Regions from separate parts of the Synechococcus elongatus PCC 6301 genome, predicted to be linked through region 4. Evidence: predicted binding sites of a transcription regulator. Region 4 holds the regulator's gene; each other region holds the start of a gene.
The links. Region 4 encodes NtcA, which controls nitrogen genes in cyanobacteria. Its sites were predicted from a motif close to GTANCNNNNGNTAC; they were not measured.
Positions count from the first base shown of each region.

Region 1 (7,362 bases), 310 kb from region 4:
GCAAACAGCGCCGGCGTCACCAAGTTGACCCTGGCATCGGTGCATTGCGCTGACAAAATCGTCGCCACCAGCAGTTGTAGGGGCGTTTCATAGTCCAGCGAGCAGGGTGCTTCGGGATAGAGCTGCTTGAGCTCAGCCAAAACTGCCAGTGCCCGCTGCTTTTTAGACAAGCGAGGTGTCGTCACTGTTGGAGAAATTGCTGAACCCAAGCCAGTTGGGTGGTGTCGCGCACAATCAGCACAATACCCAAACCCAAGAGCAGCATCAGGCCCGTCTGCATTACGCCTTCCTGCAATTTGCGAGGTAGAGGCCGACCCTGGAGGGCTTCGATCGCCAGGAAGAAGAGTTGACCGCCGTCGAGGGCTGGCAGCGGCAGGATGTTGATCACAGCGAGGTTAACGCTGATCAAAGCAGCAAAGAAGAAGAGGTTGCCCGAGTCACTCGCTGCGATATTGGCACCCCATTCGACGATTTTGACAGGGCCTGAAACTTGGCCTGCCGTCTCTTGGAAGTTGGTCACCAGCTGACCAAAGCCTTGCACGGTGCGTCGAAAGATCTCCTCAAACTGCTGGGAGGCCAACCGCAGCACTTCACCTGGGCCTTTCGGTCGTCGGTAGTTGATTTGGCCATTGGGTGCGAGTTGCACGCCAATCCGGCCTTGGCCATCGGCCCCTGTCTCCGGCGTCAGGGAAAGTTGCAGGTTGCTGCCATTCCGCTGCACGGTGATTGGAATCGTCTGGCCGGCGCTAGTTTTGATCGTTTGAATAAACGACTTCACCGTTTGCTCGCCACTACCCAGGGTTTGACCGGCCTGGGCCGTGATGATGTCACCCGCTTGCAAGCCCGCGATCGCCGCAGGGGTTTTCTCCCCCATGACATGGGGCACGATGATGCCCGGCTGGGGCTGCAGCGATTGGGGGATCCCAACGATCGAAACTTGGGTGACCAAAATCACGAAGGCAAAGATGAGGTTGGCAATCACGCCAGCGCTGATCACAATGGCGCGATCGAGGACAGGGCGGTTGCGCAGCAGATTGGGATCGCGGGGATCGATGGTGCTGTCGGGGTCATCGTCAGGGAAGCCGACGTAGCCGCCTAAGGGAAAGGCCCGCAGCGCATACTCTGTTTCTTTCCCTTGGTAGCGCAGTAGCACAGGCCCAAAGCCAATCGAAAAGCGGTTGGCGTAAATCCCTTGCCAGCGTGCTGCCAAAAAGTGACCGGCTTCATGCACCACAATCAGCAACGCTAAGACAGCGATCGCAGCCAGAACTGACATGCGCAATCCTTAGGAGGGTCAATGGCTCTATTCTGACACCGGCGCTTTAAGGCTGGCCAATCACGGTCTGGCGGAGGTAGGGCTGTAGGGCTTCGGGCACGCGTACACTGCCGTCTGGCTGCTGGTAGTTTTCTAGAACTGCTGCCATGGTCCGACCCACAGCAAGACCCGAGCCATTCAGCGTGTGGACAAAGCGCGTCCCTTTTTGACCTGCTTCTTTGAAGCGGATGTTGGCGCGCCGCGCTTGGAAATCACCGCAGTTGGAGCAGCTAGAAATTTCGCGGTAGCGCCCTGCTGAGGGTAGCCAGACTTCAATGTCGTAGGTTTTCTGAGCTGAAAAGCCCAAATCGCCGGTACAGAGTTCGATCGTGCGATAGGGCAGTTCCAAAGCCTGCAGAATCGCTTCAGCATTGGCAAGGAGTTGCTGATGAGCTGCTTCGGAATGGTCAGGATGGACGAACTGATAGAGCTCAACTTTGTTGAACTGGTGGAGTCGAATCAATCCCCGTGTGTCGCGGCCATAGCTACCTGCTTCGCGCCGGAAGCAAGGGGTGTAGGCGCAGTAGCGCAGTGGCAGTTGGTCAGCGCTGAGAATTTCATCGCGATAGAGACTGGTCAGCGGCACTTCTGCTGTCGGGGTCAGCCAGAGGTCGTCGCGATCGCAGCGGAAACTTTCTTCAGAAAATTTGGGCAGCTGACCCGAAGCGGTCAATGAGGCACTGTTGATCAGGTAGGGAGGCGCCACCTCGGTGTAGCCTGCGGCCGTTTGGCGATCGAGCATGAAAGCGATCAAAGCTCGCTCCAAAGCCGCGCCCGCACCCAGTAGCGTTACAAAGCGACTCTGGGCAATGCGCGTCGAACGCTCGAAATCAAATAGTCCCAGTCGCTCGCCAATTTCCCAGTGCGGCGCAAATTCACCCTCACGAATGCGGTCGTCGCCCCAGCGGTGGATCTCGCGGTTCTCGTCCTCACTACTGCCGAGGGGGACCGTCTCGTCGGGCAGATTCGGCAGGGTTAATAGGTAGGTGTCGAGCTCGCTGCGGACCTGACGCTCTTGCTGTTCGAGGTCAGCAATCTGTTGCTTGAGCTGGTTCCCCTCTTCCCGGAGCGCTGCAATTTCTTCACTTTGCGGGTCAGCCCCTTCGCGCATTTTTTGGCCAACACTCCGCCCAATCTCATTGCTGCGGGCTTGGAGCTGGGTTCGCTCTTGCTCCCACTGCCGCACCTGTTGATCGAGGCTCAGCAGAGGCTGGATATCGTAGCTAGAGTGGCGGCGATCGAGGCGCGCTTGGGTCGCCTCAGGATTTTCACGCAGCAAACGAAGGTCGAGCACCGGTTCAGCAGGAATGCAGCTAGCGCAGACAAAGTTGCGCCTCACTCAGCATACTGGCGTGGCGGTGCTCAACTAAATGCAGGCGTTTTTAGAAGACCTGTTCGACTTCAGAAATTTCAGGAATCGATTCCCGCAGCTTGCGTTCAATGCCCATGCGCAGGGTCATGGTCGAGCTGGGGCAGGAGCCGCAGGCACCATTGAGGCGCAGCTTGACGATTGGGCCATCCAACTCAACCAGTTCGACGTTGCCGCCATCGGCAATGAGGTAGGGGCGCAGCTCGTCCAGGACGGTTTCTACGTTTTCGGGCGTCAGGGCCAAAGTCTCTGTAGCCATGCCATCTCGGAAGGTTCAACTACCCGCCATTGTGACGCAGGCCGCGATTGCTTGGCGGCTCTTGGGGTTGGCGAGTCGCTTGAAAAGTTCTAAGGCTGAGGATTGAGGCGCAGCGATCGCACTCTGAGCATTCCTTCATGGGCAAGAAAGTCCCTGCTTTTGCAAAGCTCACATTTCATTGAAGACTCTGGATCTTCTAAGGACTCCTCAGCCAGACTGCAAACAGCTCAGACTTCTCCACCAACCCGAAAGCAGGAGAAGCTGTTTTTCGGCCTCTAGCAATCGCTAGAGGCTCTTCTTTTGCGGAAAACGGCAGCTCCGGGTCAGGCTTGCGAGAATAGCGTCACCTGACTGGAAGCCTTGGGATGACCATAATGCTGACTGCTCGCCATCGCCCGGCGATCGCTCCTGCTGCCGGACAAGTGGTGCTGCTCCATGGCTTTGGGGCGAATGCAGAGGATCTCCTCGGACTCGATGCCGAGTTTGCGCGACCAGATCTGGACCTCTGGTCCGTCGAAGCGCCGCTGACTTGCCCAGGCACAGAAGCCGGTCGCATGTGGTACGACCTCTACCAGACCGATTGGCCAGGCTTGTCCGAAGCGATCGCTGCACTAAAAGCTTGGTTGCTGGCGTTACCCGCGCAAACCCAACAACCGCTATCGAGCACACTGCTATTGGGCTTTTCGCAAGGAGCTGCCATGACTTTGGAAATGGGCGCTCTGCTGCCCGTCAAAGGCTTGATGATCTGCAGCGGCTATTGGCATCCGTCGCTCGAATGGCCTAAGGCCCTAACACCAACCGCGATCGTTACCCATGGGACGATCGATCCGGTCGTTCCCTTCGCAGCGGGTGAAGAGATTCACCAACGGCTCCAAGCGGCTGGTTGCCAAAGTCAGCTCCTCCCAACACAGAGCGGTCACTGGATCGATCGCCCTGCGATCGCCGCACTGCGCGACTTTTTGAATCAGCAACTGCCACCCCACACTGCGGTGGCCAGCGACTGAATTCCCGAGAGAGCATCCAGCAAAAAGCGTAGGGATCTTGAGCGATCGCTACGCTTTTCAACACAAACTACAACGGAGTGAGTGAGCCCGATCGCCGACCTAGCAGGTCGCCAACATCGGTTCTTCTTCGTCTTCGTACTCTTCTTCCTCTTCTAGGAGGGCACGCAGACTGGGGAACAAGAAGTGATTCTCTTCAACGTACTGAGCGCCGAATAGGCCTTTTTCGGCCCAGAAGTAGCGATCGGTCGTGTGTTCGTTGCGCTTGACCAACAGCAGAGCCGGCGGTGCAATTTTCTCGGAATGGATGAAGTTGCGAGCAGCCGTCACAGGCTTGTCATCGCCACTGTCGATGCTATATTGAGGCACCAAGTCGAGAATTTTCCGTCCTTCTAGACGCCGCCGACTTTTCCGTTTCCGTCTTCTCGCCACGACTTTACCCCCTCGGTTCGGCCGATCTTGCACGTTACCCAGAGCTTCAAGCAGCCCAAAAAGAACTGAACGCTCTGTAATTGTCAATACAAAATTAACTTCCATCATATAGATAGTGCTGGGGTCGCACAAGCCGGACGTTACAGTCCGTATCAGTTTCCTTATGACTTTTTAAGTTTGGTGCGATCGCTCACCTCTTTAAGCAGTCCCCCTATCCTTGATCTCGCTAGGCTGTGGGCAAAGGCTCGCGTTAGGCTTGGCAGAGCTCCGTCTCAGATTGATGGGGATCGTGGATGACGACCGGGGTCGAGTTTTCGCAGATTTGCCAAGCGCAACTCGAATTGTTGAGCCAAGCGCTGGGGGCCAGTCTCAGTGCTGTTTACCTCGTCGATCCCCAAGCGCAGGACTCGGCAACCATGCTAGTGCCGATTGCCCTCTATCCGGTTACGCGCAATCCACCTTGGCGCCAGTTCGTGACAGTGCTGTATCCGTGCCGGCCCCGAAATTGGCCCTGCCGATTGAGCAGTTCATGCGCTCTTCAGAAATGGGCGAGCTGTCTTATCAGCGCTGGATTCCGCTGCGGCAGGGCGACCAAGTTTTGGGCTTGTTGGTGACCCGTCGTGACGATCGCGACTGGACGGAACCTGAAGCCCTACAACTGGAGCAAATTGCGGACACCTTGGCCCTGGGGCGATCGCTCGATCAACAAAATCAGCTGTTGCAACAACAACTGCAGCACCGCGATTACTGGCAGCTTCAAGAGCAAGATCGGCTCGAGGTTCTACTACACCAGATCAAAAATCCGCTGACGGCGCTGCGCACCTTTGCCAAATTGTTGTTGCGCCGTATGCAACCCGAGGAACGCAATCGTCAGTTAGCAGCGAGCTTGCTGCGAGAGAGCGATCGCCTAGCTGATCTCCTCAACTTGCTCAACTCACCTTCCCAGTCCGCTCCGACCGCGGCTTTACCCAGTGCGAATCCACTGTTGTTAAACTCGGCTTCGCCGCAGATTCCGACAGAAGTTGATGATTATTTGCCGCTGTTAATTGAGCGAACCGTCGCGATCGCCCAGGAGAAAGGGCTGGCCTTTGAAGTGCAAGATTGGCGACCGCTGCCTCCCGTCTTGGCACCCGCCAGCACCCTGCAGGAAATTCTGGGGAATTTGCTAGAAAACGCCTGCAAATACACACCAGTGTCGGGCTGCATCGGTTTAAGTTGGGTGGCTTTGGATACCGCTGCGATCGCCTTCTGCGTTTGGGATGACGGTCCTCAGATCCCAGCAGAAGACTTACCGCACCTATTCGAGCGCAATTTTCGTGGTGTCCAAGGGAAGGGCGAAATTCCCGGCAGCGGCTTGGGTTTAGCGATCGCTCGTGACCTCAGCCAGTCTGTCGGCGGTGATTTACGCTGCTACAGCCCTGCAGCGGCTTACCAGCCAGACTTACCCAAAACGGGTGTAGCCTTCGTCTTCACCGTGCCGGTTTGGACTAAACCTGCCCGATCGTGAAGCTAACCCAGATCAAGGCTTCTGTCCATTCCACGATTGCACCGTAGGTGTCGCCGGTTTGTCCCCCTAGTTTTTTCTGCAACCAAGCGCCGGTTGCCCAAGCCCAGAGGAGCCCGATCGCGAGGAGTTGAAGCGCAACTGTCAGGGAGTGGAATCGAGCGATCGCGCCAATTCCCAGCACTAAGGCGATCGCCCCTGGCAAGAGATCGATCGCGCCGCGTCCCGTCTGTTTATGGATTGCCCCCTTGCCCTCGGCTTTGAGGTAGGGATAACGGACGATCGCCAGCACTTGCGCCCAGCGCCCCCAGACTGGAATCAGCAAAATCAACAGCGATCGCGGGGCAGGAAGGTAGCAAAGCGCAATCGTTTTCAGGCTGATGATGGCGATCGCAGCGATCGCGCCAAAGGCACCCGTGTGACTATCGCTCATCACCTCCAAACGGCGATCGGGATTGGGAACCGCCAACCCATCCGCTGTATCCATCGCCCCATCCAGATGCAATCCGCCAGTCAAGGCGATCGCCAGCAAAACAATCAGCAAGCTGCGGAGCGGTAGTGGAAATTGACCAACTGCCAAGAGGCGATCGCTCACCGCCAGAATCAGCCCCAGAATGAGTCCAACGATCGGTGCCCAGCGGCTCATGCCCGCAAACTGCGTCGGCCAGCGTTGGGGTAACGGCAGCACCGTGTAAAAGAGAATGGCGGCATTCAGCTCAGTCCAGAGTTGCCGGATCATGTCGGGAAGCGCCAGCTACGGCGATAGCATGGATCGGCAGTGCGCGGTGGCTTCATTGACAGCGTTTCAGTTCCAAATCGATCGACAGTGCAGCCAAACACGGGGCCGAGCTTGCAGCTTTCACACGCCCCACGGGATTGTTGAAACCCCGCGCTTTATGCCGGTGGGGACGTTGGCTACGGTCAAAACTGTAACGCCTGCCCAACTGCGCGATACCGGCGCTCAGATGGTGCTGTCCAACACCTACCACCTGCATTTGCAACCAGGCGAAGAGATTGTGGCCAAAGCGGGCGGTCTGCACCGCTTCATGAATTGGTCGGGGCCAATGCTGACTGATTCCGGTGGCTTTCAGGTCTTCAGCCTGAGTGAACTGCGCAAGATTGAAGAGCGCGGCGTCACCTTTCGATCGCCCCGGGATGGCGCGGTGATTGAGTTCACCCCCGAGCGATCGATTCGCATTCAAAATGCACTGGGGGCCGATGTGATCATGGCCTTCGATGAATGCCCGCCCTATCCAGCTGAGCGCAAGGACGTCGAAGCGGCGGTGGCACGGACCTATCGCTGGCTGGAGCGCTGTATCAACGCTCATGAAAGACCCCAGGATCAAGCCCTATTCGGCATTGTTCAAGGCGGCGTCTATCTGGATTTACGCCAGCAGGCGGCCCGGGATCTCGTTCAGCTTGACCTACCGGGCTATGCGATCGGTGGTGTCAGTGTCGGCGAACCCTCAGAAGAAATTCACC
Region 1 covers NC_006576.1:1,176,166-1,183,527, reverse strand. Annotated here, with positions in the region: gene nth (endonuclease III) at 1-185, opposite strand, end outside; gene rseP (RIP metalloprotease RseP) at 182-1,276, opposite strand; gene serS (serine--tRNA ligase) at 1,323-2,609, opposite strand; gene SYC_RS05660 (NifU family protein) at 2,698-2,943, opposite strand; gene SYC_RS05655 (alpha/beta hydrolase) at 3,309-3,947, shown strand; gene SYC_RS05650 (DUF3155 domain-containing protein) at 4,047-4,376, opposite strand; gene SYC_RS05645 (sensor histidine kinase) at 4,837-5,883, shown strand; gene cobS (adenosylcobinamide-GDP ribazoletransferase) at 5,864-6,619, opposite strand; gene tgt (tRNA guanosine(34) transglycosylase Tgt) at 6,648-7,362, shown strand, end outside.
Region 1: a site for NtcA is predicted at 4,453-4,466, ahead of SYC_RS05650 (DUF3155 domain-containing protein). Genes of this name have one in related genera too.

Region 2 (7,362 bases), 710 kb from region 4:
TCTGCCATCAGACGAGCCCCGCGATCGCGACTGTTGGGCGTGCCCGTGGTCATTACCAGTTGCCGAACGCCATCCAGCCGAACGGCTGCGGCCACAACTTCTGCGACCTGCTCTGGCGTCTTTCGAACAATCGTTTGGCCTGAGGTCAGCGACTGCTCGATCGCACAGAACTGGCAAGACTCGCTGCGATCGCGAAAGCGAATGCAGGTCTGTTGCAGCGTCGTGGCCAGCACATCCTTGCCGTGCAGGAGGGCGATCGCCTTGTAGGGAATGCTTTCCGCAGTCTGCAAGTTGTAGAAATGGGGTTCCGGCGGCGTTTCCAGCGTGGTCGTCAGCTCGCCTTGATGATGGAGAGCCACACCCCCATCCGCCGTTGTCGTCAGCTGGTAGGGCGACTGTTGCGCCGTCGAGTTGTAAACCGGCACCATCACTGTTGTGCCCTCGAGGGTAATCGCCCGATGGTCCGAAGGCCCTGCACCGCCTTGGCGACCAGGATTTCCTCTAACCGCCGGAGCCATCACCCCTTGTACTTGGAGTTCCGTCACCAACTCCCCTAAGGACTGAGACGTTGACTTAGGCATGGAGATAGTCCTCCGCAGTCTCAGCCGGTGCGGCTTCTAGGTTCGGTAGTTCTGGCAAGGCAGCAGCTGAACCGATCGCTTGCACTTGTGTGGCAGGGCTGCGATTGATCCGAAGGCTGAGTAAATCGGGGCGCGAATAGTGACCGACGCTGTCCATCATTCGCTTACGTTTGGTGATCAAACTTTTGTCGAGTTCAGCGATCGCGAGTCCTTCGCCCTCGGGCAGTGGCCCTGCGAGATAGCGCCCTTCGGGACTGATGATCGCGGTGTGACAGCCCCCTTGAAAGGCTTTGTGCAAACTACGATCGGGAGTGATTGTGTCGTAGTCGGCCGGATCCAACCAAGCCGTCGAGCTGAGCACAAAGCAACCGGCTTCGAGGGCATGGTGACGCAGTGTGACCGCGGTTTGCTCGCTAAAAATTGGCCCCACCAGCGATCCTGGGAATTGGGCGCAGTGAATTTCCTCCCCCTGAGTCATCAGACTGAAGCGGGCTAAGGGGTTGTAGTGCTCCCAGCAAGCCAAGGCCCCAACCTTACCCAGCACCGTTTCGACAACGGTTAGGCCCGCGCCACCGCCTTGTCCCCAGACCATCCGTTCGTGATAGGTCGGGGTGATTTTGCGGCGCTTCAGAAGTAAGTCACCCTGATCGCTAATCAATAGCTGAGTGTTGTAAAGACTACCGCCATCTCGCTCATTGACGCCGAGCAAAACAAAGAGACGATGCTGTCGAGCAGCCCTGGCAATTTGCTGGAGTTCCGGCCCCGTCATTGTGAAGGCTTGTTCGTAGAGCTTGAGGTGCGATCGCCCCATCAGAACCGGCGGTTCGACGAAGGAGAAATAAGGATAGTAGGGCAGAAAGGTTTCAGGGAAAACAATCAGCTGAACGCCCGCTGCTGCGGCTTCTGCCATGGCCGCTAGAACCCGAGCAACAGATCCTTCCAAACTGAATAGAACAGGTCGGATTTGTGCAGCTGCCACAATGATTTTATCGGCCATCGCTTCTGCCTAAGAATCCTAAAAAACCAACTTGAACTAGAGCGTCCAAGTGTCGAGGATAAAAGCCCCTTCCTTGCGGTGCATCAGGATCAGATCCATCGCATCCAGGGGATTAATCGGACGGATTCCCGGGATTAAAGCTCCTTCGCCATGACCGTAAAGCGCCTGTAGGGCAAATCGGCAAGCGTAGACTTTGCCACCTTGGTCCAAGAACTTTTGAATCCGAGCGTTGAAGTTCAAGTGACCATCAAAGGCTGCATCACCCAACTTGGGAAAGCCACGCTGAACCCCGAGAGTGACCCCAGGCCCATAGAGCAAGATGGATGTTTCAAAGCCTTTGTTAATTAGGCGGCTAGCTTGGAGAAGGTTGACGAGACCGATCGACCCTTCAAAGGCGACTGTGTGAAATGTGATCAGTGCTTTTTCACCGGGTTCTGCTTTGACATCCGGAAAGACTTTCTCTTCATAATCAACCAGAAAATCACCCGGTTGATTGGCCGGCTTCGTCACTTCAGGCATGGGAAAATCTGCAATTAGAACGGTGGCTGCTGGTGTAAACAGCTACCAATTAACTAAAACAAGTTCTAAGGAATGACTGTAACGGTGACTACTAAATGATTGCCTGTTTAACCTGACTTAATTCTGGATTGAATAATCTTCTTTCGGTCGCGATTGATACGGTTTTATATGTTCTGAATAATTACATTTAAATTGGGATGTTTTACCTAGTTGACCGCGATCGCATGCAGAACTCTGAACCCGCCCGACTTCGAGATAGTGTTCGCGATCGCCATTCCACAATTGTCATTGGGGCGGGGCAAGCCGGTCTGTCGATGGCCTACTGCCTCCAGAAACGGGGTCTGCAGCCCTTAGTGTTGGAGAAGCATCGCATTGGTTTTGCCTGGGATCAGCAGCGTTGGGACTCGTTTTGTTTGGTCACGCCTAACTGGCAATGTCGGCTGCCCGACTTCCCCTACGACGGTGCTGAACCGGAAGGATTCATGGGCCGGCAGGCGATCGTCGATTACCTCCATCGCTTCGCGAAAACCTGTCGGGCGCCCATCCGGGAAGGGGTCACCGTACAACGACTGCAGCAGTGCGATCGCGGTTTTCAGCTGCTGACCAACGAAGGGGAGTACTGGGCGCAACAGGTGGTTATTGCCACAGGGGCTTATCACGAACCCAAACGGCATCCGTTAGCTGCTCGCTTGCCGGAGTCAATTGTCCAAATCGATGCAAGAGACTACCGCAATCCTGAACAGCTCCCACCAGGCGCGGTACTGGTTGTTGGCAGTGGTCAGTCGGGCTGTCAGATTGCTGAGGATTTGTTCCTGGCCGGCCGAACCGTTCATCTGAGTGTGGGCTCTGCCCCGCGATCGCCACGACGCTATCGGGGCAGGGATGTCGTCGACTGGCTCGACCAAATGGGCTACTACGACACCCCGATCGATGCCCATGCAGATCCGCGCAGTGTTCGCCGCAAAACCAATCACTATCTGACAGGGCGCGATGGGGGGCGGGAAATCGACCTGCGTCAACGGGCCAAAGAGGGTCTGCTCTTGCATGGTCGTTTGTTTACGCTGACCTCCCAAGCCATTCAGTTTGAGGACAACCTCGCTACTCATTTGGATGCGGCAGATGCGGTTTACTGTCGGATTCGCCGCAGCATCGATGACTTCATTGCTCAGCATCAGCTAGAAGCGCCAGAAGAACCGCCCTATCAACCCTGCTGGCAGCCGACCGAAAGTCAAACCTCAACCCAACTTCTAGTCGCTGAGATTGCGGCCGTGATTTGGTGCACGGGCTATCGCAGTGATTTTTCTTGGGTCGAAGTACCGGTGTTTGATGGTTCGGGGCTGCCGGTTCATCAGCGCGGTGTCACCCCAGTACCTGGTCTGTACTTCATTGGCCTGCCTTGGTTACACACCTGGGGATCGGGCCGTTTCTGTGGGGTCGGCCAAGACGCTGAATACCTTGCCGATCAAATTCAATGGCGCCGCGATCGCCGCGATGCTAGTCAAGAACGTCTGGAATGTACCGCACTCCTCGGGTCCTAGCGGTTGCTTGAACCCTGCGATCGCAAGCCGATGAAGAGTGCTACCAGTCGACTCTAGGGCATGGTTACGAACTCCTCTGCTGAAGTGGGATGCAAAGCCATCGTGGCGTCAAAATCAGCTTTCGTCGCACCCATCGTCACTGCGATCGCCACACTTTGAATGATTTCAGCCGCATCTTTGCCGACCATGTGCGCTCCCAGAACGCGATCGCTCTCAGTCTCAACCACTAGCTTCATCAACACCCGTTCTTCCGCTTGAGGCAGGGTGTAAAACATCGGTCGGAAGCGACTACGATAAACCCGAATGCGCTCCTCACCGTATTCCGCTTTGGCTGCTTCTTCGCTCAGGCCAACACTACAGGCTTCTGGCTGGCTAAAAACAGCTGAAGCAATATTCTCGTAGGAGATTTGGCGCGGCTTTTGCCCAAATTCGGTATCGGCAAACGCCCGACCTTCTGCGATCGCCACCGGCGTAAGGTTAACGCGATCGGTGCAGTCACCCACCGCAAAAATATGGGGCTGATTGGTGCGACTCCAAGCATCAACCGCAATGCGACGACCCTCGATCGCAACCCCGGCAGCGTCTAGGTCCAAGCCTTCCAGCCAAGGTTCCCGCCCCGTGGCCATCAGCACTTGATCCACGATTTGCTGGCTGCCGTCGCTATAGCTCAGTTGTAAGCCCGTTTCAGTCTGATCGATCCGCTCGACCGTGACGCCCGTGCGGAACTGAACACCGAGCTGGCTCATGCCGGTTTGCACCGCTTCCCGCAGTTCTTGGTCAAAGCCCTGCAAAATGCGATCGCGGCGAATAATTTGCGTGACTTCTGAGCCCAGGCTGCGCAGAATGCCCGCAAACTCACAACCAATGTAGCCACCACCAATGACTGCAAAGCGCTGGGGTTGTTCGGGGAGATGAAACATCTCCCGCGAGGTAATCGCTAGCTCACCGCCCGGAATCGGCAGCTTGATGGGGCGGCCCCCCGCTGCAATCAAAATTTTTGCCGCCGTCACTTGGCGATCGCCCACTTGCAAGCGATGCTCATCCACAAACTGGGCATGGCCCAAAATGAGATCGACACCGGCTTTTTCGAGCAAGCTGATATGTAGACGACTGAGGCGGTTGACTTCCGCATCGATGGCCGCAATCAATTTGGGCCAAGAGAATTGAGGCTGTATAGCAGACCAGCCATAGGCTTCGGCGTAATGATACTGACTGGCAAAACTGGAGGCATAGACCATCAGCTTCTTCGGCACACAGCCACGAATCACGCAGGTGCCCCCGACCAAATCGGTTTCTGCGATCGCAACTTTGGCACCATAGCTAGCAGCTCGTTTTGAGGCTGCCAACCCACCAGAACCGGCACCAATCACCAAGAGGTCGTAGTCAAAACTCATGCTGCAAAGCCCTGTTTGGCCCGAACAAAAAATGAGGGCAGCCGCGCTGGAAGTTCAAGAGCAGCCACCCTTTGCTGGTCTGCGACGCGATTCGCGGTTTACTTCTTCAAGTCCCGCGCCATTTGACGGAACATATCTAAATCACCGGTCGAACGACGACGACTGCTCGTTTCGCTGGTCTCGGCTTGACCGGCAAAGGTTTTTGTTGGCGCTTTGTTGGCCTCGGCCTCCGCGGCTACCTTGTTCAAAGCCGCTTGCTTCCGCTGGTCTGCTTGGGGCAAGCCCTCAGAGGCTTCAACGACTTCCAGCGACAGGGATGAAACTTTTTGAATGAGAACTCGCTCTTCAGGATTGCTCGCCGTTTTAGGAAAGGTGTGTTCAATCGTTGAAGCAGAACGGATGTAATCCAAATTGCCCAAGCTCTTCGCTTCGTCTGCATCGAGGTAGAAGCTCTCCCCTTTCTGCTTGGGTTGCGGGGCTTGTTCTGCTTTGGGCTTGCTCTGAAACAGACCCCGAATAAAACCGGTCATGAATTGACACCCCAACGATTACTAAATATGAAGGCACGGTTTCCTAATTCTACGGGGAAGCTGCTAGAGCGTTAGACCCGCACTCACAATCAGTTCTGGAACGATTGCCCACAGCTGCGATCGCCCTTGGCTAAGCAGCAGTGTCGTTGAGATGAGAACCGAGCTAAAGGCGACTGAGCAAACTGCGACCATGGGTGTCGGTGCCACAGCTACTCAGCAAGTTCAACTCAGCGGCTAGGCTGGCGATCGCTTGAGTTGGTTCTGGGGTGGCTTGCCTAGGATTGGGATTGCCGTAAGCGTAGTAGGTCTCAACGCCGTCGATGCCGTAGCGATAGGCCGCCAAAATCAATTCTTGGGGCGATCGCCGATAGCGAGCGGGGTGCGCCAAAATGGCTAGCCCTCCTGCTTGCTGAATGGCGGCAATCACATTGGGTGCCAGGTGCGCATCTCCCTGCGGCGGACGACCCACTAGGTAGGGCCGCATCGCCACATGGCTGGTCTGAAAACCATAGGCGAGAATGTGCACTTCGGTGCCTTGTAGATCGGCGTTGATCTCGGTTCCCACCCAGAGCTTGGGCAAGGGCGACCGACCGCCACTGCGCCACTGATAATCCTCCAGCCAAGCACAGGCAGCTTCGTAGCCTCGCACGCCGTGATGATCTGTGATTGCTAGCCCTCGTAGCCCAATCGCGATCGCCTGTTCCATCACCTCTCGGGGCTGAAGCTTGCCGTCAGAACAGGTGGTATGGAGATGGAAGTTGTAAAGGCGCGGGCAACTATCGGCTTCAATTCCTTGCAGGACAGTCTGAACCTGAGCGGCGGCCGCCGTCAGATCGATGCGGTCAGCCGTTCTATCAGTCAGGGCTCGACCCATGGACGCAGCAAGGGGAATCGGTTCAGTAGTTGGCCTTTATCCTACTTTAACGAATGGAAGGGTTTGAGCACTATCAATTTGCGGTGGGATGCATTGGCGTTAGCCGCCCCCAGGCATAGCATTTCCCTCAGGAGCGGTCTGGTCATTCAGCCCTTTATCACTGCGTTGGTACACCAAACTGTTCTGGGCAACTTTGGTCTTGTCATGAGTCACTGGCAAGACGTTGAGCGAGCGTCGTTGGCAGGGCCAGCTTGGGAAACACAACAATAAAAGGCGATGGCTCCAGAGGAAACCACCGCCGACTATGTTCACCCGTCCAGTCCTCAAGCTTTACGCTGTCCTGGAGGTCGTCATCCGAACTATCCTCACCCTAGGATTGCGATCGCGGCACTGCCAAGCAATTGCAGGAATACTTCGCAGGGTTAACAGTGAGCACTACCATCGCAGGGGCATTCAACCGACCTGAAAGACTTGTTGCCCCTGCCAAATTTCCCCAGGTTCAAGGCGGGGAGGAGACTGCACGACAGCTGCTTCCACACAGAGAAACTGCTGTTCTGAGCCGGAGGCCAGATCGCCAATCTGACTGACCCCTGCTGACCCCGGGTTCCAGATCACTGTTTCGGTAAACCCTGTCTGACAGATCTGAAGGGCTGACCAAGGAGGAGCCAGCAAGGTCAAGGGCTGCGCCGGAGCCTCGTAGAGCGCATCGATCGCTTGAGGGAAGTGGCGATCGCACTCCATCTCCTGCCAGCGATCGCCCGTGGTTTGTTCCGTGCCCCAACGCCCTTGCAGTCCTTGTAGATGCACAGTGGCCAGATCCGGCACCGCTAGATAGCTGTGCAGTGCTGCTGTAAACGACCAAGGTTGGCGATCGCAGTTCTCAACAGTGAGTTGCAGCTGCAGTTGCTGGGGTCGGAGTTGCAGCTTGA
Region 2 covers NC_006576.1:780,129-787,490, reverse strand. Annotated here, with positions in the region: gene SYC_RS03625 (MSMEG_0568 family radical SAM protein) at 1-581, opposite strand, end outside; gene SYC_RS03620 (Nit6803 family nitrilase) at 574-1,578, opposite strand; gene SYC_RS03615 (MSMEG_0572/Sll0783 family nitrogen starvation response protein) at 1,615-2,097, opposite strand; gene SYC_RS03610 (MSMEG_0569 family flavin-dependent oxidoreductase) at 2,322-3,635, shown strand; gene gor (glutathione-disulfide reductase) at 3,689-5,029, opposite strand; gene SYC_RS03600 (hypothetical protein) at 5,128-5,559, opposite strand; gene SYC_RS03595 (PHP domain-containing protein) at 5,723-6,433, opposite strand; gene SYC_RS03590 (D-hexose-6-phosphate mutarotase) at 6,887-7,362, opposite strand, start outside.
Region 2: a site for NtcA is predicted at 2,244-2,257, ahead of SYC_RS03610 (MSMEG_0569 family flavin-dependent oxidoreductase). Genes of this name have one in related genera too.

Region 3 (7,362 bases), 920 kb from region 4:
CGGGATCCCCGATCCTGAAAATCCCGATCGCGTCTTACTGTTTCGGCTCGATCGCCACTGCCAACGGCTGAGTCAAAGTGCTAAGTTTCTCCACTTTGAATTGAGTGCCGAGGAGATCTTCAAGGCAATCGAAGCCTTCGTTCAGAAAAACCAGCCTAGCCAATCTTTCTACATCCGCCCCTTCGTCTACACCTCGGATTTGGGGATTGCGCCGCGCCTGCACAACATCGAAAAAGACTTCTTCATCTACGGTCTGCAGCTGGGCGACTATCTCTCACCCGAAGGGGTCAGTTGCCGAATTAGCTCTTGGTATCGCCAAGAAGATCGCAGCCTACCGCTGCGCGGCAAAATCAGCGGTGCCTACATCGCCTCATCGCTCGCCAAAACTGAAGCGGTCGCCTCTGGGTTTGATGAAGCCATCCTAATGAATAGTCAGGGCAAGGTCTGCGAAGCCACGGGCATGAACTTATTCATGGTTCGCAATGGCCGTCTGATCACCCCTGGCTACGACCAAGACATCCTAGAAGGCATCACCCGCGACAGCGTGATTCGGGTGGCACAAGACCTGGGGATCCCCGTCGATCAACGCCCGATTGATAAGTCGGAATTGTTCATTGCCGACGAAGTATTCCTGAGTGGTACTGCCGCCAAGGTGACGCCGGTCAAACAAGTTGAGAACTACTTGACACCGTGCGATCGCCCGATCACCGATCAAATTCGCCAACAACTGACCTTGATCACCGAAGGGCGCTTGGCCGCCTACCAAGACTGGGTCTTTCCGATCGCTCTTCGTTAATTTCTGCTCCTCCTCACCCCTGCCGCGCCATGCTGCCGTTTTTGCGTTCTGAGCTTGCTCGTTGCCAGCCCCACCACCCCAATCCGGGCGGGACTGGTATGGCGATGGACATTCTCGACACTAATGAGTGTCCCTATGATCTACCGACCGATCTCAAGCAAACGCTGGCAGATCGCTATGTGGAGGCGATCGCGTCCAACCGCTATCCCGATGGCAGCCACACGGATCTCAAGGCGGCGATCGTCGACTACTTGAGTGAGCAAACCGCTGGGCAATGGCAACCGGGGCCAGAGCACGTCACTGTGGGCAACGGCTCCGATGAGCTGATTCGCTCGATCTTGATTGCCACGTGCCTGGGTGGACAAGGCTCGGTCTTGGTGGCGGAGCCAACCTTCTCGATGTACGGGATTGTGGCAGAGACTTTGGGGATTCCTGTAGTGCGGATCGGCCGCGATCCCCAAACTTGGGAGATGGATCTGGCGGCGGCCGAAACTGCGATTACCCAAACGGAGGGCACGCCAGTTCGCCTCTGTTTCGTTGTCCATCCCAACTCACCCACCGCAAACCCGCTGACGGAAGCGGAAAAAGACTGGCTGCGCCAAGTCCCGCCCCAGATTTTAGTGGTAATTGATGAGGCCTATTTTGAATTCAGCGGCGAAACCCTGCTGGCTGAGTTACCCCAACACCCCAACTGGCTGATTACCCGTACCTTTTCTAAAGCGTTGCGACTGGCCGCCCATCGTGTTGGCTACGGCATTGGGGATCCCCAACTGATTGCTGCCCTCGAAGCAATTCGGTTACCCTACAATCTGCCAAGCGTGGCTCAATTGGCAGCAACTCTTGCCCTCGAGGCGCGATCGCAACTACTCTCAGCCATCCCTAGATTGATCACTGAACGCGATCGCCTCTATCGAAAACTGCAAGTCGTTTCCCAGCTTCAAGTCTGGCCTAGCGCTAGCAATTTCCTATTTTTAAAAACGCAGTCTTCCTCACAAACTGCAGCGTTAGCCGCACAACTCAAAGCTCAGGGAACGTTGGTGCGCCACACCGCTGACGGACTGCGAATTACGATTGGTAGCCCAGCAGAAAATGAGCGGACTTTAGCTCATCTGCAAACAGCAATCACTCAATCATTACCAGCGACGGTCTAGGGCAGTTAGGGGACAGCGGGAGGCTGGTCAAGAGCCCAGTTTTCCCAAAAGAAACTAGCGCTACTGTTATGGGCGGGTTGCAGGGGATCTACCTTGAGAATGCTAGAGATTAACAGTAGTAAGAGTCCTTGCAGAATCAAGCAAGAACCGACTGACTTGCCAAGCTGTAAAAAGCGGAAGTTCATCATAGGTCGGAGACTGAACTCGATTTCATTAGACCGCAAAATTATCGGAACCTCTGTGATGCACCACACAGGGATCCAAATTTTAGACAGGGATCTCGCAACTGTGTCAATTTTGGCGATTGCGGCTGCTTGAATCTGTCGTAGGTGTGTCCAAAGCTCCAACCAAAGGGCTAGCAGAGATACTGCTACGACCTTCTAGCGATCGCACCTTAACCAAATCCAAAAGTTTATCTTGCCGTATCCCGAACTACAGAAGTGGACTCTGAGCGATTTCTATAGTCCTTTCATGACATTTATGGGGTAAGACGGGCGTGCTCTTTCAAAGCTACGATCCGGGGGACTTCTACGACGAGCTATTTTTGGCCCCAGGGCAACCTCGTCCTGAAGCAGAGCTCCTAGTGCGCAAGGTTGATACGTTGCCCGTTGAAGAAATTCAGCGCCGGCAGCAATTAGCCCAAAACTTCCTGATGAAAATGGGGGCGACCTTTAATGTCTATGGAGCGGAAGGCGGGATCGAGCGGATTATCCCCTTCGATATTATCCCCCGTTTAATGAGTGCCACAGAATGGTGGCCTTTAGAGCGAGGGTTAAAGCAACGAATTACAGCACTCAACTGCTTCTTACAGGATATCTACAATGACCAAAAAATCCTGAAGGATCGGGTCATTCCTGAGGAATTAATTCTCTCAGCTAATGGGTTTCTTAAGCCTTGTATTGGCCTGAAGCCACCCCATGGCATCTGGTGCCATATCGCCGGCATTGATATGGTCCGCGATCGCAGTGGTGCTTGGTATGTTCTCGAAGATAATGTTCGCTGCCCGTCCGGAGTTTCCTACTTCTTAGAAAACCGCCAAGTGATGAAGCGTACCTTCCCAGAGGTCTTTAGTCGCGGCGGCGTTTTGCCGGTCGATGAATATCCGGGGCATCTGCTAGATACCTTACTGCACCTTGCGCCTGATCAGGTTGATAACCCAACCGTTGTCGTTCTCAGCCCAGGTATTTACAATTCGGCCTATTTTGAACATGCCTATTTGGCTCAAAAGATGGGTGCCGAGTTAGTTGAAGGTCGAGATCTGGTGATCGCGGATGGTTACTTACAAATGCGAACTACCTGTGGTCTGAAACGTGTGGACGTCATCTATCGGCGCATTGATGATGACTTTATTGATCCCCTTGCCTTCAAGCCAGATTCGCTCTTGGGGATTCCTGGTTTGCTGGAGGTCTATCGTCAGGGACGGGTTGCGATCGCCAATGCCCTAGGCACCGGCGTAGCAGATGATAAGGTGATCTACACCTACGTGCCGGCGATGATTCGCTACTACTTGGGTGAAGATCCAATTTTGAATAATGTGCCGACCTTCCTCTGCTGGGAAGAAGACCAGCGAGCCTATGTCCTTGATCACTTAGATGAGTTAGTGGTTAAGGCAGCGGGTGAATCAGGAGGTTATGGTATGCTGATTGGCCCCCAAGCCAGTGAAGAAGAACGGCAAAAATTTGCCCGCTTAATTCAAGAAAATCCTCGCAATTACATTGCTCAAAAAACTCTCAGTCTGTCGCGATCGCCGACGTTAATTGATGGTGAACTTGTTGGTTGCCACGTCGACTTGCGGCCCTATATTCTCTGTGGAGAAACCATTCACATCACACCGGGTGGCTTCACGCGCGTCGCAATGCGTAAGGGTTCACTTGTCGTCAACTCATCGCAGGGTGGCGGCAGTAAAGACACCTGGGTTCTGACTGAGTCATCAGATTTTAATTCTAGTCAGTCGCAAGCTTAATAAGCAGGAGGATATTTGTATGCTCAGTCGTGTTGCTGACTCTATCTATTGGCTCAATCGCTATATCGAACGGGCTGAGAATATTGCACGTTTTGTCGATGTCAACTTTAGCCTCAACCTCGATATCGGTTCGAGCACCTCGCAACAGTGGGAACCCCTGATTGTCACCACTGGCGATCATGAACTCTTCCGCGATCGCTATGGTGAGGCAACAGAGGAAAATGTGCTCAAATTTTTGACCTTCGATCGCGATTACCCCAACTCAATTTTCAGCTGCTTGGCTGCAGCACGAGAAAATGCGCGTTCAATTCGCGAGATCATCTCCTCTGAAATGTGGGAGCAAGTTAACTCCTTCTACTGGATGATCAAAGACACTTCTAGTCATGCGGGTGAGGTCGATCTACCTCGTTTTTTTCAAGAGGTAAAATTATCGAGCCACCTATTTGCTGGCGTGATGGATGCTACCCTTTCCCACAATGAAGGCTGGCACTTTGGACATCTCGGACGAATGCTGGAACGAGCGGATAAAACAGCTCGTATTTTAGATGTGAAATACTTCATCTTGCTGCCCTCACCTCAGGATGTAGGGACGTTGCTCGATGAGTTGCAATGGATTGCGCTGCTCCGATCGGCTAGCGCTTACGAAATGTTCCGAAAACAGGGCAGACGCCGGATTACGCCCTTGGGAGTGGCAGAATTCCTCATCCTCAATCCCATTTTTCCGCGATCGATTCGCCATTGCCTCGGCCGTGTCGAATCCTCTCTCCATACGATTTGTGGGACGCCCTCTGGAACTTGGTCGAACTTGGCGCAACGGGCGATCGGGCGGCTCAGCGCTGAATTAGGCTATTTAACAATGGCTGAAATTTTTGAGATTGGCTTACATGAATTTCTCGATGATCTCGAACAAAAAATGAACCACGTTGATCAGCAAATTTTTGAGACCTTCTTCACGCTCGATGCGATTGTGGCGTAACCTATGCCCCACTTTCGCATTCAGCATCAGATTGAGTATTACTACGATGCTCCGGTCGACCTTCATCCTCACTGGATCCGGCTGCAACCGCGTGGCAATCACTTCCAGCAATTGCGATCGTTTCAGTTGCAAATTCAGCCCCAGCCCGATCGCTTGTTCGAAGTTCAAGAGCTCGACGGCAATCTCTGTCAGCGCGCTTGGTTCAATGACCCCTGCGATCATGTCAAGCTGCAAGCGATCGCTGAAGTCGTGACCTGTCTCGAAAATCCGTTTGAGTTCCTGCTAGAGCCTTGGGCCGTTCGCCTACCCCTGCGCTCTGAGGCGCAATCCCAGAGCGATCGCCTGCTGCCCTATCGCCAGAGCTACCTACCAGGCGGGTTTGATCCAGCCTGTTTGCGCTTGGCTCAGCAGCTCTTGGAGCAGGCTAAAAACGACACGATCTCGTTTTTGCTGCTGCTCAATCAATACCTCTACGAGCGAATCCGCTACGTTCAGCGCCCCTTCGGCGATCCCCGTTGGCCCGGTCAAACTCTAGCCCTGGGTCAAGGCTCCTGCCGAGATACTACGGCGGTCTTTCTAGAGGTCTGTCGGGCTGTGGGACTGGCAGGCCGATTTGTCAGTGGCTACCACTGGGGTGGCCCCGAAGCAGAGCAGTTCGACCTCCACGCTTGGGCCGAAATCTATTTGCCAGGAGCAGGCTGGCGAGGTTTTGATCCAACCATCGGCCTCGCCACGGCCGAAACCCACATTGCTGTGGCCAGTGCTCCCCTACCAGCTCAGACAGCACCCACTGAGGGCACTTACTACGCCCCTGGAATTAGTTCAACTCTGAACTATCAAGTGGCACTGACTCGCTTACTGGACTGAGCGATCGCATTAACTGTCGACTCCAGTCGATATCTGGTAGCCGCATGAAGGCATCCTTGAGGGAAATTTCCCAGCGACGGCGCATTTCCACCAAATATTCATGGCCGGCGGGGAACTGAACTAGCATCGGAGCCACCAAGCTATCGCGTTCGTAGCGAGCCAGGTTGAGGGGTGGCCCGACGGAAAGATTCGATCGCATCGTGGAATCTAAGGACATCAGCGCACATTTGGCGGCCATGTCGAGGGAGGTATCAAAACTGATCGTGCGATCGAGAATGGGCTTGCCGTACTTGGTTTCCCCGATCTGGAGATAGGGCGTTTCGGGGGTGGCGTGGATGCAGTTACCTTGGCCGTAGACCAAGTAAAGCTCGATCGGGCCGCCGCGAATCTGTCCGCCCAGCAAGAAGTTGCAATAGAAGTCGATGCCATCTTGCTTCAGCCAATCGCGGTCGCTCTCTTGCAGTTGCCGCACTTTTTGGCCGAGGTAGCGAGCCAAGTCGTACATCGTTGGCAGACTGTGCAGATTGATGTCGAAATGACCGGCGAGATCCCGCCGGAGTTGACTCAGCACCGCTTGGGTAATCGAGAGGTTACCCGAGCAGCAGATGACAATGGTGCGGTCACCCGGCAGCGAAAAGTCAAACAGTTTCTGATAAGTCGAGATGTAGTCGATGCCCGCATTGGTGCGAGAGTCAGCCGCCATGATCAGGCCAGCTTGGGTGACGATGCCGAGGCAGTAGGTCATGCAAAGGGGGGAAACGGACGGGGAAGCACTCAACTTCAGCTTGCAACAGATTAAGTGAAGTCAGTGATCGCCACGAACTTGAATAAGACTTGCAACAACCCTAGCGCTGCCAGCGCAAACAGTAGCTACAGCTACGAATTGAAAGCTGGTGCCAGCCTAGCTTGGATGGTTAAGCACTTTCAGGGTTAACGCGATGCCCATCCTGACTGCCCCAACCCGCTGGTTACCGAGTGAGCTGGAATACGAGCGCTTTCGCCAAACCCTGCCCTATCCCGAGTGTGATGAGCAATTTCGCTTCTACCGTCGAGTCTGGAGCGTTGCCAAGGCAAAATCTCTAATTGCCCAAGGCCAAGTGGCTTGCCTACGTAATCACATCCATGTGCCGGCCATGGCGCGTTTTGAGGGCATTGATTATCCTCATCCTGAGCAGCCCAGTCCTTTTCGCGACAAAAACCGGCTGGAAAAGGGACGGTCGATCAATGATTTACGGATCGATCGCGCCCTGAAAGGACTCGAAGACTTTGACCTCAGTCGGCCCTTGATTGTGGCGCAAGCACGGCAAGAACATCCAGCGACCGTACTGCCTGTCTTAATTGATGGAGGGCATCGTCTGCGCTATGCCTTCCTCTCCAGTGTTTCCCATCTGTCGGCCTACTTGCTCACCCCTGAACAAACCCAGTGGATTGAGCTGCCCTAGCCGTGCCAGACTGAGCCGCAGGCTAGACTAGCAGGGCATTGGTGGAGAAACTCATGGCGGCTGAACAAACGGCGATCGCACCCTTGGCGGTAGCTGTTGAGTCGCAGCAGTGGCGCATTGAAGACAGCGAAGCGCTCTATCGGATTCAGGGCTGGGGTGAGCCTTAC
Region 3 covers NC_006576.1:569,380-576,741, reverse strand. Annotated here, with positions in the region: gene SYC_RS02665 (branched-chain amino acid transaminase) at 1-796, shown strand, start outside; gene SYC_RS02660 (histidinol-phosphate transaminase) at 826-1,947, shown strand; gene SYC_RS02650 (circularly permuted type 2 ATP-grasp protein) at 2,444-3,910, shown strand; gene SYC_RS02645 (alpha-E domain-containing protein) at 3,930-4,886, shown strand; gene SYC_RS02640 (transglutaminase family protein) at 4,890-5,753, shown strand; gene SYC_RS02635 (proteasome-type protease) at 5,704-6,498, opposite strand; gene SYC_RS02630 (hypothetical protein) at 6,692-7,195, shown strand; gene speA (biosynthetic arginine decarboxylase) at 7,249-7,362, shown strand, end outside.
Region 3: a site for NtcA is predicted at 2,370-2,383, ahead of SYC_RS02650 (circularly permuted type 2 ATP-grasp protein). Genes of this name have one in related genera too.

Region 4 (7,362 bases):
TTGTGAATGATCGAAATACACTGCTGATGACTCTAGTCAAGCAAAGACAGAGTTTGGCGAGACCTTCTCTCTGGAAAACTTTCTTTAAGATTTTTGTGGTGTAATGGAAGCATCGATCAGAGGTGGATTTACGGAGTAGTAATTAAATCATCGCAAGGTTAATCAAATTTTTGTGACTTTTAGATAGTTCTTCATCATTCCGCCACAGTTGCTGTGTGTTTCTTGACTAAGCAGAAGTGTAATCTTCCTCCATTGCTTCGGTTCAATATTCAAACTTTGAACTGTTGCGCCAACTCTAAACGACAGTCATGACCCTGCGAAACCAACAGAACAATGAATTCCTGACAAGCTTTATCTGCTAAGACTTTACAGCCGTGAGTTGCGATCGCTTAGTCCGGTTCAAGTCGACGCAGTTCCGTCAAAATGCGGATCGCAATCTGATCTTCGCCATGACCGTTGCTGAGACAGAGCAAGCGCATACCGTTGTTCGAAAGTCTCTGGTAGAGGAGTGAGCTTTGCTTGGCAGCATAACCAAGTGGTAAGGCAGAGGTCTGCAAAACCTTCGCCTCCGGTTCGAATCCGAGTGCCGCCTTCAAAACCCTAGCCTCAGTCTGCGATCGCGACAATCATTGGTGATGCGATTGGTCGCCTTTAGTCCAACCGACGCCAGCGACCGAGGTACTCTTCGCCACGCCGTCCTTCGACAGACTCGGTGACTGACTCCAGTTGCTCTTCTTGCCAGCCTTGAGCAAAGCGATCGCGCAGCTCAGTCAGGCTGCAGCCATAGGGCGGTCCTGAGGGGCGATCATGGCACCAGAACAGTCCCAACAAGCAGCCCTTGGGCTTGAGAATCTGTCGCACGACTTCGACATACTCTGCTCGGCGATCGGGATCGATCGCACAGAAACAGGTATGTTCCAGCACAGTGTCAAACTGACCGGCAAATTCTTGGGGCAGCGCAAAAATATCCCGCTGCAGAAACTGAGCTGTTGTCCCCTGCGCCAATGCTTGAGCCGCTGCGATCGCACTGGGGGCAAAATCAAAGCCCACGACCTCAAATCCCTGCTCAGCAAACAGACGGGCATCGTGACCGCGACCACAGCCCAGCACAGCAATCCGTCCGGGTGCTGGTGCATTAGTCCCTGCCAGTAACGATCGCCAAACAGGAGCCGCCTGCCCCAAATCCCAGCGATCGCTGCCCTCCTGATAGCGCTGTTCCCAGAATTGCGCTTGGTTGACCGCGTTGGTCATGCTGAGCGATGCCTCAGAACGATGGAGTTCAGAACTGGGAAAGACAGACGGCGATCGCCCTGCCGCTGCTAAAGGACCCCTTTCGAAGAAGGGATTTGACCGGCACGGCGCGGATCAACTTCTGTGGCCATGCGCAGCGATCGCGCAAAGGCTTTGAAAGTCGCTTCGATGATGTGGTGCGAGTTGATGCCGTCCAACTGACGCAGATGCAAGGTCAGTTTGGCGTTATTGGCGATCGCCACAAAAAACTCGCGCACCAGTTGTGTTTCGTAGGTGCCCACCCGTTCCGTCGGCAGAGTCAAGCCATAGGTGAGGTGTGGCCGCCCCGAAAAGTCCAGCGCCACTTGCACCAAGGCTTCATCCAGCGGTGCCACAAAGTGACCGAAACGAACAATCCCTTTGCGATCGCCCAAGGCTTCTGCCAGAGCTAAGCCGAAGGTGATGCCCACATCCTCATTGGTGTGGTGATCATCGATGTGCAGATCGCCCTTAGCCGTGATTTCCAGATCGATCAGGCCGTGGGAAGCAATCTGATCGAACATGTGGTCGAGGAAGGGAATCCCCGTATCGGCCTGACACCGGCCGGTGCCATCCAGATTGAGGAACACCTGAACATCGGTTTCTCCGGTTCGGCGGCTGACCGTGGCTTGGCGGGGTGCCGTTCCCGGGGCAGTCAAAGGGCGATCGCTGAGTTGCATAGTCGTTGCGCGGCCTACATTCCCATAATGCTGTAGCCGGAATCGACATAGATGACTTGGCCGGTGATGCCGCTGGCGAGCGGGCTGGAGAGGAAGGCTGCCGTATTGCCGACTTCCATTTGGGTGACAGTACGGCGCAGCGGTGCGGTTTCCTCAACGTGGTGAATCATATCGAGGATGCCACCGACGGCTGAGGATGCCAGCGTCCGAATCGGGCCAGCAGAGATGGCATTGACGCGTATGGCCTGCGGACCAAATTCTGCTGCCAGGTAGCGCACATTCATTTCCAGTGCGGCTTTGGCGGTGCCCATGACGTTGTAGTTGGGCACGACGCGCACGCCACCCAGATAAGTCAGGGTCAGGATGCTGCCGCCTTGATTGAGCAGCGGTTTGCTGGCTCGCGCTAAGTCGATCAATGAATAGGAACTGATTTCCAGGGCGCGGGCATAACCTTCGCGAGTCGTCGCGCTGAAGTCACCCGACAGTTCTTCTTTACCGGCAAAGGCAAGGCAGTGGATCAGGATGTCGAAGTTGCCCCACTGCTGGGCGATCGTGCCCAAAGTCTCGTCAACCTGTGCTGCATCTTGCACATTCAGCGGCAGGAACAGACTGGGGTTGAGTGGTGCGGTCAGCTCTTGCACTTTCGACTCTGTCCGGCCGCGATCGTCAGGCAGGTAGGTAATCCCCAGCTCAGCCCCAGCAGCATGGAGTTGTTGGGCAATCCCCCAAGCGATTGAGCGATTATTGGCGATGCCTGTGACGAGGGCTTTCTTTCCAGAGAGGTCGAGCATGATAGCAGGGGCAACAACAGAACCAACCGCTTATTATCCGCTGTTGGCTGCCTCCCCACGGCTGTCGCCGAAAAAGTAGCAGTTGCTACAAGCAGCAGCTAGGCTAGGCCGTACGGTAACGAGACACTTGGCTCGTTCTGGTTCTGGCTTTCTCAACAACGGCGCGATCGCTGCTGTTCATGGCCATGCCCACCAGCCATTCCTTGCGCGGAGTTATAAGGCACGGTTGCGATGCTGGCCAACGAAAATTCTCTGCTGACGATGTTCCGGGAGTTGGGAAGCGGTAAGCTGCCCCTCCAGATTGAGCAGTTTGAGCGGGGTAAGACCATCTTTTTCCCGGGGGATCCGGCTGAACGGGTCTACCTGCTTGTCAAAGGAGCGGTCAAGCTCTCACGAGTCTATGAGTCGGGCGAAGAAATTACGGTGGCCCTGCTGCGTGAGAACAGCGTGTTTGGAGTGCTGTCGCTGCTGACAGGTCAGCGCTCCGATCGCTTCTACCATGCAGTGGCCTTTACGCCGGTTCAACTGTTTTCGGTGCCGATCGAGTTCATGCAGAAGGCGCTGATCGAACGGCCGGAACTGGCCAACGTGATGCTGCAGGGGCTGTCCTCGCGGATTCTGCAGACCGAAATGATGATCGAGACGCTTGCGCACCGCGATATGGGTTCTCGCTTGGTCAGCTTTTTGCTGATTCTCTGTCGCGACTTTGGCATCCCCAGCCCTGATGGCATCACCATCGATCTCAAGCTTTCCCACCAGGCAATTGCGGAAGCGATCGGCTCAACGCGGGTGACAGTGACGCGCTTGCTGGGTGACCTACGGGAATCAAAACTGATTGCGATTCACAAAAAGCGGATCACGGTCTTTAATCCGGTGGCGCTGAGTCAGCAGTTCAGCTAAATCTCACTCCAACTCAGGGATTCCGTTGCTGAGGCTCCCTATCGCCCCCATCATGGAGTGAACAGGTGTGAGGAGTCTGGCAGCGGCCCGACATGGTTTCCGGATACATTCTGGTTTTAGCGGTGCTGGTGCTGGGCGGCGTGATCGCGACGATTGGCGATCGCTTGGGCAGCAAAATTGGCAAGGCGCGCCTCAGTCTGTTCAACCTACGGCCTAAAGATACGGCCGTCGTAGTCACCATTTTGACGGGTGGCTTCATTTCGGCTTCCACCCTGGGCATTCTTTTCGCGACCAGTGCTCAGCTGCGGGCAGGGGTATTTGAGTTCAACCAGGTTCAGGATCGCCTGCGCCAAGCCCGCCAGGATCTCGAAACAGCGCGGCGCGACCTCGAAGCCAGCGCTGCCCAACGAGAGCAAGCCCGCCGCAGCCAACAGGAAGCGCAACGCCAGCTCGATCGCACGAATCAGCAGTTACGGGCGGCGGTAGAACAGCAGCGACAAACAGCGGTGCGGCTAGAGGACGTGGAAACGCGATCGGCGAGTTTGCGATCGGACTTGGTCAAGTTGCAGCAAGAACGCCAAGACTTGTTAGCTCAGCGCCAAGCCGTCCGCGACCAGATTGATCAGCTCAAAACTCAGCTGCAAAGCCGCGATCGCGAAGTCGCGAGCCGTGAAGCGCAACTGCGCGAGCTGGAGTCCAAACAGACCAGCTTGACTCGGGAAATTCAGCAACTGGAGCAAACGCTAATTGCTTTCCGGCGGGGCAATGTTGCCCTTACGCGGGGGCAAGTCTTGGTCAGCAAACTGGTGCAAATTCTGGCACCCCAGGGCACTCAAGAGGCGATCGACATGATCCTGCGCGAAGCCAATGTGGTGGCGGCTCAGGCGACGCGTCCTGGCATTCAAGAAGTGCGGGAACAGATCATTCAGATCCCCCAAGCGGAAGTTGATCGCTTGCGGGAACAACTGCGGACGGGCCGTCCGTTTGTGGTGCGGATTCTCTCAGCTGCCAACGTGGTGGTTGGTGAACCCCGCGTATTTGTCTTTTCGGATGCCACCCCCAATCAGCTGCTGCTGCCGGCTGGGCGTAGCATTGGCAGTACCTCCTTGGTCCCCAGCAGTCTCGATGCGGATGAACTGCGCCAGCGGATTAACCTCCTACTGACGGCGGCTCAGCTGCGGGCGCGCCAACAGGGGGTGTTGTCGGAGGTTCTAGAGATTGGCGATGGTCGGATTGAAACCCTGCTGCGCTTCTTATCTCAACTGCGCCAGACGCCTGGTGAGGTGACGATTGAGGTGGTGACCAGTGAGGCGATTTCCACGGCTGATGCCCTGCAGTTGGATCTCCGCGCCATCCAGAATGGTCAAGTCAAGTTCTCGACTGAGCCATGACCAGTGCTGCAGGATTGTGGATTGGCTTTGATCCGGGCCGTGATAAATGTGGTCTGGCCTTGATGGAAGCGCAGACTGGGCAGATACTGGAGCACCGGATCTTGGCCTCCGCTGAGGCGATCGCAGTGCTTGCCCAGCTTTTCCAAGCGCGATCGCCCCAACTGTTAGTCCTCGGCAACCAAACCACATCCCAGCAGTGGCAAGCTCAACTCAGTGCCCTGCCGAGTGCTCCGCCGATTGCCTTAGTAGATGAGCGCAATAGCACCCTCGAAGCCCGCGATCGCTACTGGCAGATGTATCCCGTGCGGGGCTGGCGACGCTTACTACCCCAGGGCTTACGGCAGCCGCCCCGCCCCGTGGATGATCTGGTCGCTATTCTGCTGCTGGAGCGCTACCGAAGGCAGCAGTCGTGCCGCAAGCGCGGTTAATGTTCTGTTCTAGAACAACGTTCGCGACGCCAATCACCTGGGTGGTGACTTGATTGACCAGTGGCTGCAGCAAAGCGTCTGTAAATTGATTGCCCAATGCTGCCGCCAGTGGATCGGACTCCTTCTGGAGTTCAGTGGTGAGTTGCTGGCGCACGGTTTCACCCACGACGCGACTGATCGTCGATTCCTGCTGCTTCAGCCAGACAGGACCGATACTGGTGCCAACTCCGAGCTTAGTCTCGCGCTCTAGGTTTTCAAGTAGTTGACTTGCCAACTGTTGCTGCTGCGGATCGGTAATTTCGCGGGCGATCGCCGCTTTGGCTTCAGGCAAAGCGCCCGGCAAAAGAATTAAGCCAGCGCGATCGGGATTGCAGGCATAGAGGAGACGCCGTTCTTGACTCGCTTCAGTGCCAGAGGAATTGGCCTGTAACTGGAAAGGTGCTAGCACTGGCCGGTAGTAAACCCAGCCTGCTGCTGCTGTCCCCCCAATGGCGATCGCAATCACCGCGATCGTGCCTTTCAACCAGCCCATAGATCCTCCCTTGGCTGTGGTTGGCTTCAGTCTGCCATTCTCACTAGTGGACGCCAGAATTGGGGTAAAAGTTGGGATCAACTTCACGATTGCTGAACAGCCAGCGAGCTTTGTAGCCAGTACTATTGCATTCTTTAATCTATATAGGACAGTTCGCCGAAGATGATAATCTTCTGGAACAAGGAGCTTAAGCCCCTTATTTTCTATCTTGTAAATGTCTCAACTGAAACAATAGTTACAATACCTGCTTCAACTGCTTCTTAGATCGACTGCATCGACCGCACAAATCGCTGGAGTTGCCGACTTTCTAATTCCAAAACCCGTCGAGCAAAATCTGGATCATGATCAAGAAAGTCATCAAAGGCATCGACAGAAATGGCAAGAATTCGAGTCCTCTCACTGTCAGCCACGATCGTATTCTCTGACTTGCTATGGGCTAAAACTTCCAACTCATCTAGAGTTTGACCTGGATGCAGCTGTTCAATTCGAACCTCAGCTCCAGTTTGATAATGAACGTTGGCATGCCCTTCAATTAACAGTAGTAACTCTCGACAGGTGTCTCCTGCTTCGGTGATGAGATCTCCCTTGCTATAAGTTCTCACTTCCGCGCGATCGGCAAGAGCAATGAGCGTCTCACTTTGCATGCGGTGGAAGAAATCGCTATTGAAGAGGTAAACCACTCGCTCCAGCATTGGGAAGTCGGTCAGGGATGGATGAGCAGAGGCATTTGATGGCAATGCTAATAGCTGCTCAAGGGTGGCTTTCACCAGTGGGGAGTTGAACGGGTGACGCTGATCACGCGCGATCGCTTGACTCCGCTCTGGATCCAATTGGGCGATGACGTAGAGCGCCGCCGCCTGAATCATGGGATTCTGATCCAGAAGCAAAGTTTCTAGGTGCCCGAGCGTTGCCTGAGCCGAAAATTCTAGGGAACAGAAAACAGGCATTTCACCGGGCTGGGTCAGGCATTGCAAAATTGCTGCGGGTAAGCGATCGCTCCAGTGCCCTTGGTCTAAAACCTCCCCTAAAATTGCTGGTGACGCCTGTTGTAAACGTTGAGCTAAGCCCAACGCAGCCGGATCGGATTGCAGCAGTCCTAGGGTTTCTAAAATCGATCGCACGATCAATTCCTTTTTATGGCTGATGTTCTCCCGTAATAGGGTCAGGACAGCCTTGTGATCATAGAGAACTGGCTGATTGAGGACACGATAGCAATCGATTAATTGAGATAACTGTGCGAGCAGAAACTCTGCTCTTTTAACACTGCTGGCATTGCCTGCAAGCCCACTCAAAATCCACTCTTCATCTTGAGATGTAATTGAGTACTGACGGCGCAGCGATCGAATTGTTGCTGAATCCTGTAAGGATCCG
Region 4 covers NC_006576.1:1,490,102-1,497,463, reverse strand. Annotated here, with positions in the region: tRNA gene SYC_RS07325 (tRNA-Cys) at 522-592, shown strand; gene SYC_RS07320 (methyltransferase domain-containing protein) at 652-1,251, opposite strand; gene hisB (imidazoleglycerol-phosphate dehydratase HisB) at 1,320-1,949, opposite strand; gene fabI (enoyl-ACP reductase FabI) at 1,964-2,743, opposite strand; gene ntcA (global nitrogen regulator NtcA) at 2,972-3,640, shown strand; gene SYC_RS07300 (DUF3084 domain-containing protein) at 3,733-5,031, shown strand; gene SYC_RS07295 (pre-16S rRNA-processing nuclease YqgF) at 5,028-5,459, shown strand; gene SYC_RS07290 (hypothetical protein) at 5,404-5,991, opposite strand; gene SYC_RS07285 (cyclic nucleotide-binding domain-containing protein) at 6,252-7,362, opposite strand, start outside.